Regions from separate parts of the Streptomyces sp. NPDC006687 genome, predicted to be linked through region 3. Evidence: riboswitches for the same ligand, from Rfam matches in the RefSeq annotation. Region 3 holds a riboswitch; each other region holds the start of a gene.
The links. Region 3 has a riboswitch for cobalamin ahead of ABZ716_RS02105 (ribonucleoside-diphosphate reductase subunit alpha). Riboswitches for the same ligand answer to the same signal wherever they lie in the genome.
Positions count from the first base shown of each region.

Region 1: another riboswitch for cobalamin. It lies ahead of cobN (cobaltochelatase subunit CobN); the one in region 3 lies ahead of ABZ716_RS02105 (ribonucleoside-diphosphate reductase subunit alpha).
Region 2: another riboswitch for cobalamin. It lies ahead of ABZ716_RS01170 (energy-coupling factor ABC transporter permease); the one in region 3 lies ahead of ABZ716_RS02105 (ribonucleoside-diphosphate reductase subunit alpha).

Region 1 is NZ_JBEYJJ010000010.1:182,321-186,262, forward strand. It holds gene ABZ716_RS15710 (nitrite reductase) at 1-997, opposite strand, end outside; cobalamin riboswitch at 1,539-1,696, shown strand; gene cobN (cobaltochelatase subunit CobN) at 1,729-3,942, shown strand, end outside.
Region 2 is NZ_JBEYJJ010000001.1:254,191-258,132, forward strand. It holds gene ABZ716_RS01150 (L-serine ammonia-lyase) at 1-167, shown strand, start outside; gene ABZ716_RS01155 (SsgA family sporulation/cell division regulator) at 351-758, shown strand; gene ABZ716_RS01160 (hypothetical protein) at 855-1,370, shown strand; gene ABZ716_RS01165 (flavodoxin family protein) at 1,381-2,091, opposite strand; cobalamin riboswitch at 2,215-2,410, shown strand; gene ABZ716_RS01170 (energy-coupling factor ABC transporter permease) at 2,440-3,138, shown strand; gene ABZ716_RS01175 (energy-coupling factor ABC transporter substrate-binding protein) at 3,135-3,485, shown strand; gene cbiQ (cobalt ECF transporter T component CbiQ) at 3,489-3,942, shown strand, end outside.
Region 3 is NZ_JBEYJJ010000001.1:466,854-470,795, forward strand. It holds gene ABZ716_RS02095 (carbon starvation CstA family protein) at 1-1,012, shown strand, start outside; gene ABZ716_RS02100 (YbdD/YjiX family protein) at 1,009-1,209, shown strand; cobalamin riboswitch at 1,404-1,538, shown strand; gene ABZ716_RS02105 (ribonucleoside-diphosphate reductase subunit alpha) at 1,685-3,942, shown strand, end outside.

The DNA.
Region 1 (3,942 bases), on a different contig from region 3:
CGGCCCCCACACCGGCCCCGAGCCGCACCAACACCCGCCCGGAACCGTCCGCACCCCCCGCCCCGGCACCAGGCCCCGGCCGAGCGCCGGGGCGGAAGCCGAAGCCCGACGCGTGGTCCGAGCCCGGACCGGCCGAGGTCGCCGCGCCGGGCCCGGCCGGGGCAACCACACCGGGACGGGTCGAGGCCCCCGCGCCGAGCCCGGCCGAAGTACCCGCGCCCGGACCGGCCGCAGCACCCGTGGCGGGCCCAGCCGCGGTCCCCGCGCCGGGCCCTGCCGAAGTACCCGCACCCGGACCGGCCGAGGTACCAGAGTCGGAACCGGCCGAAGTGCCCGCGCCGAGACCCGCCGAGGTACCCCCGCCGGGACCCGCCGCCGTCCCCGTAGCGGGACCCGCCGCCGTCCCCGTAGCGGGACCGGCCGAAGTCTCCGCGCCGGGACGGGGCCGGGGCTCGCCGTCGGGGCCCGCGCCCGGGCCGGAGCCGGGGCCCGTGGAGGAGTGGGCCAGCACAGTGACGTCCGGCTCCAGGGCGGCGACGTCGCCACGCCCGTCGTCCAGCGCGAACAGGAACCGTCCGGACAAGTCCGCCGCCCGGCTGCTCGCGCACAGCAGGCGGTCCAGTTCGCGGACCCAGCGCACGACATGGGCCCCGCCCATCGGGCTGGCCACGATGTTGCGCACCCGCTCGTGGCTGGGCGCGGGCAGCAGCCCGACGCCGCCCAGCAGCTCCGCGAGCCCGCCGCCGCAGCCGTCGGCGAGGCCGCGCAGCTGGACGTTGCCGCGCGAGGTGAGTTCGAGGTGCCCGTCCCCGAACCGGTCGGCGGCGAGCCCGAGTGCGGCGGCCTGCGGGACGGTGAGCAGCCCGCCGGGGATGCGGACGCGCGCCAGGTACCCGTCATCGGCTGCGTGCAGCCGCAGCGCGCCGGGGCAGGCGTCGCCGCGGTCACGTATGACGGGTTCGTCCCGCGATGCGGCGGAAGGGGGCTGGGGCGGCATGGCCGCGAGCATACCCACGATTCCCGCGACCCGGACCTGTGTCCGTCACCACCCCGACCAGCACAGGCGCACCGTCCACAGCCCCACACCTCCCCCGTTCCCGCCGCCACCCCACACCAACTCGGCCCGGTGCTCGGCCCATACCTCCGCCGAACTCCAGCCCCGGGCCGGCGCTTGGGGCCCGGACCCCGAGGAAGAGCCCCCGCACCCAGGCTGGACCACACCACCCCACACCCCCCGCCGGATCCAACCCCACCGGCGTTCGAGCCGCGGGCCCCGGGGCAGAGCCCGCAACGCCGCCGCACCACACCCCCACCACGCCTGATCCAGCCCCGCCCCCCGTTCGCGGCGCGGGCCCCGGGGCAGAGCCCGCAACGGCGCGGCACCCCGCCCGCACCACCACCCCTCACACCCCCCACCCACGCCCCGATCCAGCCCCGCCGGCGTTTTGAGGCGCGGGGTCCGGGGCAGAGCCCCGGCAACGGCGCCGCACCGCGCCCCGACCACACGCACCCCCACCTCCCGGCCAGGGAAAAGGCCACCTAAGATGACCTTCCGGCGGACCACTCGGCCCGTCACCGCCGAGGACGGCGACATGGGAGGAAGCCCGGTGCGATTCCGGCGCGGTCCCGCCACTGTGAGCCCCGCGGAACGCTCCGCGCGGTGAGTCAGGAACTCCCGCTGTCCTCACTGCCCGGGGCGCGGAAACCCCGAGGAAGGCATGCCGCCGCATGATCCTGCTGCTGTCGACGTCCGACACCGATCTGCTCAGCGCCCGCGCCGCGAACACCGCCGACGGCCCCGTGCCGTACCGGTTCGCGAACCCCTCCCGGCTGCCCCTCGACGACCTCCCCGGCCTCCTCGACGGCGCCGAGCTGGTCGTCGTCCGCCTCCTCGGCGGCCTGCGCGCCTGGCAGGACGGCCTGGACGTGCTCCTCGCCCCCGGCCAGACCCGCCCGGTGGTGGTCCTGACCGGCGAACAGGCCCCGGACGCCCAGCTGATGGAGGCGTCCACCGTCCCGATCGGCATCGCCGCGGAGGCGCATCGCTACCTCGCCCACGGCGGGCCGGCCAACCTCGGCCAGCTGGCCCGGTTCCTGTCCGACACCGTCCTGCTCACCGGCCACGGCTTCGAGCCCCCGGCCGCCTCCCCCACCTGGGGTCCCCTGGAGCGTCCGGCCACCGAGGCGACCGGCCCGCAGGTCGCGGTGCTCTACTACCGCGCCCACCAGATGAGCGGCAACACGGCCTTCGTCCACGCCCTCTGCGACGCCATCGAGGCCAAGGGCGGCCGTCCGCTCCCCCTCTACGTCTCCTCCCTGCGCGCCCCCGAACCGGAGCTGCTCCAGGCCCTGGAGCCGGCGGACGCCGTCATCACCACCGTCCTCGCCGCCGGCGGCACCCGTCCCGCCACCGCCTCCGCGGGCGGGGACGACGAGTCCTGGGACGCGGGCGCCCTGGCCGGCCTCGGCGTGCCGATCCTCCAGGCCCTGTGCCTGACGGGCTCGCGCGGCAACTGGGAGGAGAACGACGAGGGCCTGTCCCCGCTCGACGCCGCGACCCAGGTCGCCGTGCCGGAGTTCGACGGCCGGCTGATCACCGTCCCGTTCTCCTTCAAGGAGATCGACGAGGACGGCCTGCCCGCCTACGTGGCCGACGCCGAGCGCGCCGCCCGCGTCGCCGGTATCGCGGTGCGCCACGCCCGGCTGCGCCACATCGCCCCCCAGGACAAGCGGATCGCCCTCGTCCTGTCCGCGTACCCCACCAAGCACTCCCGCATCGGCAACGCGGTCGGCCTCGACACCCCGGCCAGCGCGGTGGAACTCCTGCGCACCCTCATCTCCGCCGGCTACGACTTCGGCCCCGCGGCCGACATCCCCGGCCTGGTCTCCGGTGACGGCGACGAGCTGATCCGCGCCCTGATCGAGGCCGGCGGCCACGACCAGGACTGGCTCACCGAGGAGCAGCTGGCGCGTAACCCCGTCCGCATCGCCGCCGCCGACTACAAGCGCTGGTTCGCCGAACTCCCCGCCGAGCTGCGCGAAAGCGTCGAGGAACACTGGGGCGAGGCCCCCGGCAACATGTTCGTCGACCGCTCCGCCAACCCCGAGGGCGACATCGTCCTCGCCGCGCTCCGCCGCGGCAACCTCCTGATCCTCATCCAGCCTCCGCGCGGCTTCGGCGAGAACCCGATCGCGATCTACCACGACCCGGACCTGCCGCCCTCGCACCACTACCTGGCGGCGTACCGCTGGATCCAGGCGGCCGCGGCGGACGGCGGCTTCGGCGCCGACGCGATGATCCACCTGGGCAAGCACGGCAACCTGGAGTGGCTGCCCGGCAAGAACGCCGGTCTGTCCGCCTCCTGTTCGCCCGACGCGGCCCTGGGCGACCTGCCCCTCGTCTACCCGTTCCTGGTCAACGACCCGGGCGAGGGCACCCAGGCCAAGCGCCGGGTGCACGCCACCCTGGTCGACCACCTGGTCCCGCCGATGGCGCGCGCGGAGTCGTACGGCGACATCGCCCGCCTGGAGCAGCACCTGGACGAGTACGCGCAGATCAGCGCGATGGACCCGTCCAAGCTCCCCGCGATCCGCGCCCAGATCTGGACCCTGATCCAGGCGGCGAAGCTCGACCACGACCTCGGGCTGGAGGAACGCCCCGACGACGAGGGCTTCGACGACTTCCTCCTCCACGTCGACGGCTGGCTGTGCGAGGTCAAGGACGCCCAGATCCGCGACGGTCTGCACGTCCTGGGCGGCGCCCCCACCGGTGAGGCCCGCGTCAACCTGGTCCTCTCCATCCTCCGCGCCCGCCAGATCTGGGGCGGCACCACCGCCCTGCCGGGTCTGCGCGAGGCTCTCGGCCTCGACGAGTCCGCAGCGACCCGCACGGCGGCGGACACCATCGAGGAGCAGGCCCGCGCCCTGGTCCAATCGATGGAG
Region 2 (3,942 bases), 210 kb from region 3:
CGGTCAAGGCGGTCACGGCGGCGCGCATGGCGATGCGCGGCGACGGCAGCCACAAGGTCTCCCTCGACAAGGTCATCAAGACCATGAAGGAGACCGGGGCGGACATGAAGGTCAAGTACAAGGAGACCGCCCGCGGCGGTCTCGCGGTCAACGTCATCGAGTGCTGACCCGCACGGGGTGAGGTGAGCCGACGAGGGGCCCGGCGCGGGTGCGCCGGGCCCCTCGCGCGCTGCCGGCCAAGAGGGGTCTCCCGGCCCCCGGGGGTCGGGACCTTCGGCCCCCGGGGGCGGGCGGCGGGTGCACTAGCGTGCTGCGGGGGGCGCTTTCACCCCGCGAGGAGAGGCAGCCGCATGGCCATCACCGAACACCGAGTCCTGCCGCTGCGGCTGGAGGCCGCACCGCTGCCCGTCCCCCTGGAGGGCGTCTTCGTCTACCGCACCGACCGGCCCTACGAGGTCGCCGTGGAGTTCCGGGGCGCCGGGGTGCGGATCGCCCGCTGGGTGTTCTCGCGGGAGCTCCTGATCGACGGGCAGACCTGCGTCACCGGTGAGGGGGACATACAGGTGTGGCCGCGCTGGACGGGCACCGAGCCGCGCGTCCTGCTGGCCCTCAGCAACGGCGCCCACGGCTGCGTGGTCTCGCTGCGGTCCAAGGACCTGCGCGAACTGTGCCGGAGGATGACGGAGCTGGTCCCGCGCGGGCAGGAGCAGCGCCACTACGACCTGGACGCCGAGCTGAGCGCGCTGCTGACCTTCTGAGACCCGCCGGGCCGGGGCGTGCAACCGCAGGGGCCCCTGGCGTGTCCTACCGGATGACAGCCAGTCCCCGTCTCACAGGATCGGGGGGACGCCCTCATGCGTCACCAGCCGCACCGCCGCCGGATCACGGCCCTGGCCACAGGAGCCGTGCTGACCGCCGCCCTCGCGCTCGCCGCCCCGGCCTCGGCCGCCGCGCCGGCCGCCGTCCGCTCCACCACCCCGCTCGTCGTCAACGCCCGCTACGGCGGTCACTGCGCGTACGACCGGTTCGTCGTCGACCTCCAGGGCTCCGTGCCCCCCTACACCGTCACTCCCGTCTCCGAGCTGGTCTACGACGGGTCCGGCAAGCCGGTCCCGCTGCCCGGCCGGTACTTCCTGGAGATCCGCCTGCACCCCGCCGCCGGTCACGACGACACGGGCACCAACGTCTACCAGGGCCCCAAGCTCCAGCAGACCGGTCTCAGCAAGCTCAAGGGCATCGCACTGACCGGTGACTTCGAGGGGTACGTGACCTTCGGGGCCTCCTTCGACACCCCGCCCACCTGGACCGCCTCCGTCCTGCACGCGCCCGAGCGGCTCGTGGTGGACTTCCCGCATCCGGCCACCTGCTGACGCGTCCCGGTCAGCGGTGTTCGGGGTTCGGGAAGTCGAAACGGCAGCCGGCGTCCCACGCCGAGCGCTGGTTGCCGTGGGCGGGGAAGCCCCCGGCGCGCTTGAGGAGCGCCGCGAGGTGCATCAGGTTCCAGGACATGAACGTGGTGTTGCGGTTGGTGAAGTCGTTCTCGGGGCCGCCGGAGCCCGGGTCCAGGTACGAGGGGCCCGGCCCGGCCTCGCCGATCCAGCCGGCGTCGGCCTGCGGCGGTACGGCGTAGCCCAGGTGCTGGAGGCTGTAGAGGATGTTCATGGCGCAGTGCTTGACGCCGTCCTCGTTGCCGGTGATCAGCGCCCCGCCGACCCGGCCGTAGTAGGCGTACTGGCCCTTGTCGTTCAGCAGTGACGAGCAGGCGTAGAGCCGCTCGATGACCCGCTTCATGACCGAGCTGTTGTCGCCGAGCCAGATCGGTCCGCACAGGACGAGGATGTCGGCGTCCATGATCTGGCTGTAGAGGACCGGCCACTGGTCGGTGTCCCAGCCGTGGTCGGTCATGTCGGGCCAGACCCCGGTGGCGATGTCGTGGTCGACGGCACGGATGAGCGAGGTCCGGACGCCGGCCGACTCCATGACGGCGCGGCTCCGGGAGATCAGGCCCTCGGTGTTGCTGGTCTCGGGCGAGCGCTTCAGGGTGCAGTTGACGTAGACGGCGGACAGGTCGGAGTAGTCGTAGTCGGCCACGCCCCCACTCTGCGGGCCGGGTCCGCGCCCCGCCAGCGCTGGCACCCGTCCGGGCGGGCGAAGCGGAATCCATTCGTCCGAGGGGCCGGATCGGTCCGGGTTGATACCGGTCCGTGCGGGCGACTAGGGTCAGCTGGCCTTGGTGTTCGGGAAACCGGTGGGAAACCGGTGCGGCCCTCGCCACTGTGATCGGGAAGTCCAGCTCCACCCCTCGCGGGAGCCACTGGGACCGTACGGGAGACCGGACGGCCCCGGGAAGGCGGAGCCGGGGCGGCAGTACCCGTCAGCCAGGAGACCGGCCGGGGCGCGTACGTCCATCCACGAGGTGCTGGAGAGGTCTCCCAACTCATGCACATAGCCGAGGGGTTCCTGCCCCCGCTGCACGCGGCCGCCTGGGGCGCCGCGTCCGCCCCGTTCGTCGTCCACGGGGTACGCGCCCTGACCCGCGAGGTGAAGTCCCACCCGGAGAGCACGCTGCTCCTCGGGGCGTCCGGAGCCTTCACGTTCGTCCTGTCCGCCCTGAAGATCCCCTCGGTGACGGGCAGTTGCTCGCACCCCACCGGGACCGGGCTCGGCGCCATCCTCTTCCGGCCGCCCATCATGGCGGTGCTCGGCACGATCACCCTGCTGTTCCAGGCCCTGCTGCTGGCGCACGGCGGGCTCACCACCCTGGGCGCCAACGTCTTCTCCATGGCCATCGCCGGGCCCTGGGCCGGGTACGCGGTCTACAGGCTGCTGCGCAGCTCCGGCGCCCCCCTGATGGTCACCGTCTTCTTCGGGGCCTTCTTCGCCGACCTGGTCACCTACTGCGTCACCTCCGTCCAGCTGGCGCTGGCCTTCCCGGACCCGGCGAGCGGGTTCCTGGGCTCCCTGGAGAAGTTCGCGGGGATCTTCGCCCTCACCCAGATCCCCCTCGCCGTCAGCGAGGGGCTGCTGACGGTGCTCGTGATGCGGCTGCTGATGCAGTCGAGCACCTCCGACCTGGTGCGGCTCGGCGTCGCGAAGCTGACCGGGAAGCCCGCCGGGCAGGAGGCGGCCGCGCGATGACCAGGAACGCCAAGATCAACACCCTGCTGCTGCTCCTGGTGGCGGCCCTCGCGGTGCTTCCGCTCGCGCTCGGGCTCGGCGAGGGCAAGAAGGAGCCCTTCGCGGGCGCCGACGCCCAGGCCGAGTCGGCCATCACCGAACTGAAGCCGGACTACGAGCCCTGGTTCTCCCCCCTGTACGAGCCCCCGTCGGGCGAGATCGAGTCCGCGCTGTTCGCCCTCCAGGCGGCCCTGGGCGCGGGCGTGCTCGCGTACTACTTCGGGGTCCGCAAGGGCCGCCGCCAAGGCGCCGCGCAGGCCCGCGCCGAGGCGGAGGCCGCCACCGTCGAGCCCACGCGGGAGCCGTAGCCGGTGCTGCCCATCGACGTGGCGGCGCACTCCAGCCGCTGGCGGGGCCGCCATCCGCTGGAGAAGGCCCTGCTGGGGTTCGGACTGACCGTCACCGCGGTCTCCCTGCCGCCGTGGCCGGGCGGTCCGCTGGTGGCCGCGGCGACCCTGGCCGTGCTGCTGGGGCCCGCCGGGGTGTCCGGGCGGCAGCTGTGGCGGGCCTTCCGGGTGCCGCTGGGGTTCTGCGTCACCGGGGCGCTGCCGCTGCTGGTGTCGGTGGGCGGCCCCGACGGGCTCCTCGCCCCGGCCCCGGACGGGCCCCGGCACGCGATGGACCTGCTGCTGCGCACCTCGGCCGCCTCCCTCGGGGTGCTGCTGTTCGCCTTCACCACGCCCGTCTCGGACGTGCTGCCCCGGCTGGTACGGGCCGGGGTGCCGGCGCCGGTGGTGGACGTGGCCCTGGTCATGTACCGGATCG
Region 3 (3,942 bases):
CTGCATCATCGAGCCCGGTCTGTTCTTCGGCGTCAACTCCCCCGCCGGGGTCATCGGCACCACCGTGCAGTCCGCGTCGGCCGCGGTCGGCCACCTGGGCTTCGCCATCACCCCCGACGCGCTCGCGCAGGCCGCCAAGGACGTGGAGGAGACCACCCTGCTGTCCCGTACGGGCGGCGCGCCGACGTTCGCACTCGGGATGTCGGAGATCTTCTCCTCGGTGGTCGGCGGGGCCGGGATGAAGGCGTTCTGGTACCACTTCGCCATCATGTTCGAGGCCCTGTTCATCTTGACGACGGTGGACGCGGGCACCCGCGTCGGCCGGTTCATGCTCCAGGACACCCTGGGCAACGTGCACAAGTCCTTCCGCGACGTCAGCTGGAAGCCGGGCGTGTGGCTGGCCAGCGCGGTGGTCGTCGGCGGCTGGGGCTACTTCCTGTGGGTCGGCGTCAAGGACCCGCTGGGCGGCATCAACCAGCTCTTCCCGCTGTTCGGTATCGCGAACCAGCTGCTCGCGGCGGTCGCCCTGGCGGTGTGCACCACGCTGCTGGTCAAGTCGGGCCGGCTCAAGTGGGCCTGGGTCACGGCCGTTCCGCTGGCGTGGGACGTGGCCGTCACACTGACCGCGAGCTACCAGAAGGTCTTCTCGGACGACGTGAAGATCGGCTTCTTCGCGCAGCGCGACAAGTACCAGACCGGCATCGACTCCGGGAAGCTGCTGCCGCCGGCCAAGAACATGGACGAGATGCACACCGTGGTCACCAACGCCACGGTCGACGGGGTCCTCTCGGCCCTCTTCGCGGCGCTGATCATCATCGTCCTGCTGGACGCGGCCCGGACCTGCTTCAAGGCCGTGTCCGACCCGGCGTCGGTGCGGCTGAGCGAGGTCCCCTGGACCGAGTCGAAGATCGTCGCCCCGGCGGGGCTGCTCGCGACGGCCGAGGAGAAGGCCGAGCTGGCGGCGGCCGGTCTCGACGGGGGCGGCGGCCGGGTGAAGGAACCGGTCGCATGAGCGGCGGGGTCCGGGCGGCGCTGGCGAAGGCGCGGTACTACATACGGGAGTTCTCCGGCGAGGCCGCCTACGACCGCTACGTGGCCCACGCCCGCGCCCACGACCCCGGGGCCGAGGTCCTCACCCGCCGCGCCTTCGAACGAGCCCGCACGGACGCCCGCGAGGCGGACCCCCGCGAGGGCTTCCGCTGCTGCTGACCGCGCGCCAGGGCCCCGCCGTCCCCACCGGGACGGCGGGGCCCTTCGCCTTGCCCGGCGCACCTGCGCGATACCGCCCGGCGGACGCCCCCCTACGGCCCGGCGCCAACTCGGGGGCGCGTACCGGCTGGAGCGGCGGCAACACGCTCCGCACGCACCCGACACAACATGTGGGGGCTACCGCATCGGGTCGCCCCCACATGTATGCTCAGGGCTGCTGCCGCCGCAGGGGAATCCGGTGGGAATCCGGAACTGTCCCGCAACGGTGTGACGTACGCCGATCGGCGTATCCGCGAGTCCGAAGACCTGCCGGCAGTACCCCCGGATCGACCGAACCGGGGTGTCGATTCGTCCGGGCCTCGCGGTTGGGCCGGTGGATGCCATGCGGTGCCGAACGCGCTCTGTCGCGCGCCCGTATGCGCCCGCTCGCGCCCCGCTCCGCCGATGACCGGGCCGAGTGAGGGAGAGCTCCCCCGTGACCATCGCGCCCGCCGCTCCGCGCGCCGAGTCCGACCACCCCGAAGCAGAGGGCCCCGGGGCCGCGCTCCTGCGCACCCTCACCGAGCTCACGGCCGACCTCCCCGACACCGACCCGGGCCGGGTCGCCGCCGCCGCCCTGCGCGGCCGCAGCGCCGCCGCCGACGAGGCCGAGCTGCGCGGGCTCGCCACCGAGGCCGCGGCCGGGCTGATCTCCGAGGACCCGGCGTACTCCCGCCTCGCCGCCCGTCTGCTGACGCTGGCCGTCGCGGACGAGGCCGCCGGCCAGGGCGCGACCTCCTTCTCCGAGTCCGTCGCCGTCGGCCACCGCGAGGGCCTGATCGCCGACCGCACCGCCGAGTTCGTCGCCGCCCACGCCGCCCGCCTGAACGCCCTGGTCGAGCACGCGCTCGCCGACGGCGCCGACGACCGCTTCGGCTTCTTCGGCCTGCGCACCCTGCACAGCCGCTACCTGCTGCGCCACCCCCACACCCGCCAGGTGATCGAGACCCCGCAGTACTTCATGCTGCGCGTGGCCTGCGGCCTCGCCGAGGACGACTCCGTCCGCGCCGTGGAGGAAGTCGCCTCGCTGTACACGCTGATGAGCCGGCTGGACTACCTGCCGTCCTCGCCGACCCTGTTCAACTCCGGTACGCGCCACCCGCAGATGTCCTCCTGCTACCTCCTCGACTCCCCGCTGGACGAGCTGGACTCCATCTACGACCGCTACCACCAGGTCGCCCGCCTCTCCAAGCACGCCGGCGGCATCGGCCTGTCGTACTCCCGCATCCGCGCCCGCGGTTCGCTGATCCGCGGCACCAACGGCCACTCCAACGGCATCGTCCCGTTCCTGAAGACCCTCGACGCCTCCGTCGCCGCCGTGAACCAGGGCGGCCGCCGCAAGGGCGCCGCCGCCGTCTACCTGGAGACCTGGCACGCGGACATCGAGGAGTTCCTGGAGCTCCGCGACAACACCGGCGAGGACCAGCGCCGTACGCACAACCTCAACCTGGCCCACTGGATCCCGGACGAGTTCATGCGCCGCGTGAACGCCGACGCGCAGTGGTCGCTGTTCTCCCCCTCCGACGTCCCCGAGCTGGTGGACCTGTACGGGGAGGAGTTCGACGCCGCCTACCTCAAGGCGGAGGCCGCCGGGCTCGCCCGGAAGACCATGCCGGCCCGTGACCTGTACGGCCGCATGATGCGCACCCTCGCGCAGACCGGCCAGGGCTGGATGACCTTCAAGGACGCCTCCAACCGGACCGCGAACCAGACCGCGCTGCCCGGCACGGTGGTCCACTCCTCGAACCTCTGCACGGAGATCATCGAGGTCACCAACGACGGCGAGACGGCCGTCTGCAACCTCGGCTCCGTCAACCTGGGCGCGTTCGTCGCCGACGGGGAGATGGACTGGGAGCGCCTGGACGCGACCGTCCGCACCGCCGTGACCTTCCTCGACCGCGTCGTGGACATCAACTTCTACCCGACCGAGCAGGCGGGCCGCTCCAACGCCCGCTGGCGTCCGGTGGGCCTGGGCGCGATGGGTCTCCAGGACGTCTTCTTCAAGCTGCGCCTGCCCTTCGACTCCCCCGCCGCCAAGGCCCTGTCGACGAAGATCGCCGAGCGCATCATGCTCGCCGCGTACGAGGCGTCCTGCGACCTCGCCGAGCGCAGCGGCCCGCTCCCGGCCTGGGCCGAGACCCGTACCGCCCAGGGCGTGCTGCACCCGGACCACTACGAGACCGAGCGCCACTGGCCCGAGCGCTGGGACGCCCTGCGCGCCCGGATCGCCACGTCCGGCATGCGCAACTCCCTGCTCCTGGCCATCGCCCCGACGGCGACCATCGCCTCGATCGCGGGCGTGTACGAGTGCATCGAGCCGCAGGTCTCCAACCTCTTCAAGCGCGAGACCCTCAGCGGTGAGTTCCTCCAGGTCAACGCCTACCTGGTGGAGGAACTCAAGAAGCTCGGCGTGTGGGACGCCCAGACCCGCGAGGCGCTGCGCGAGGCCAGCGGTTCCGTCCAGGGCTTCGGCTGGATCCCGGCGGAGGTCCGCGAGCTGTACCGCACGGCCTGGGAGATCCCGCAGCGCGGCCTGATCGACATGGCGGCGGCCCGTACGCCGTACCTGGACCAGAGCCAGTCGCTGAACCTGTTCCTGGAGACGCCCACCATCGGCAAGCTCAGCTCGATGTACGCGTACGCCTGGAAGCAGGGTCTGAAGACCACGTACTACCTGCGCTCGCGCCCGGCGAC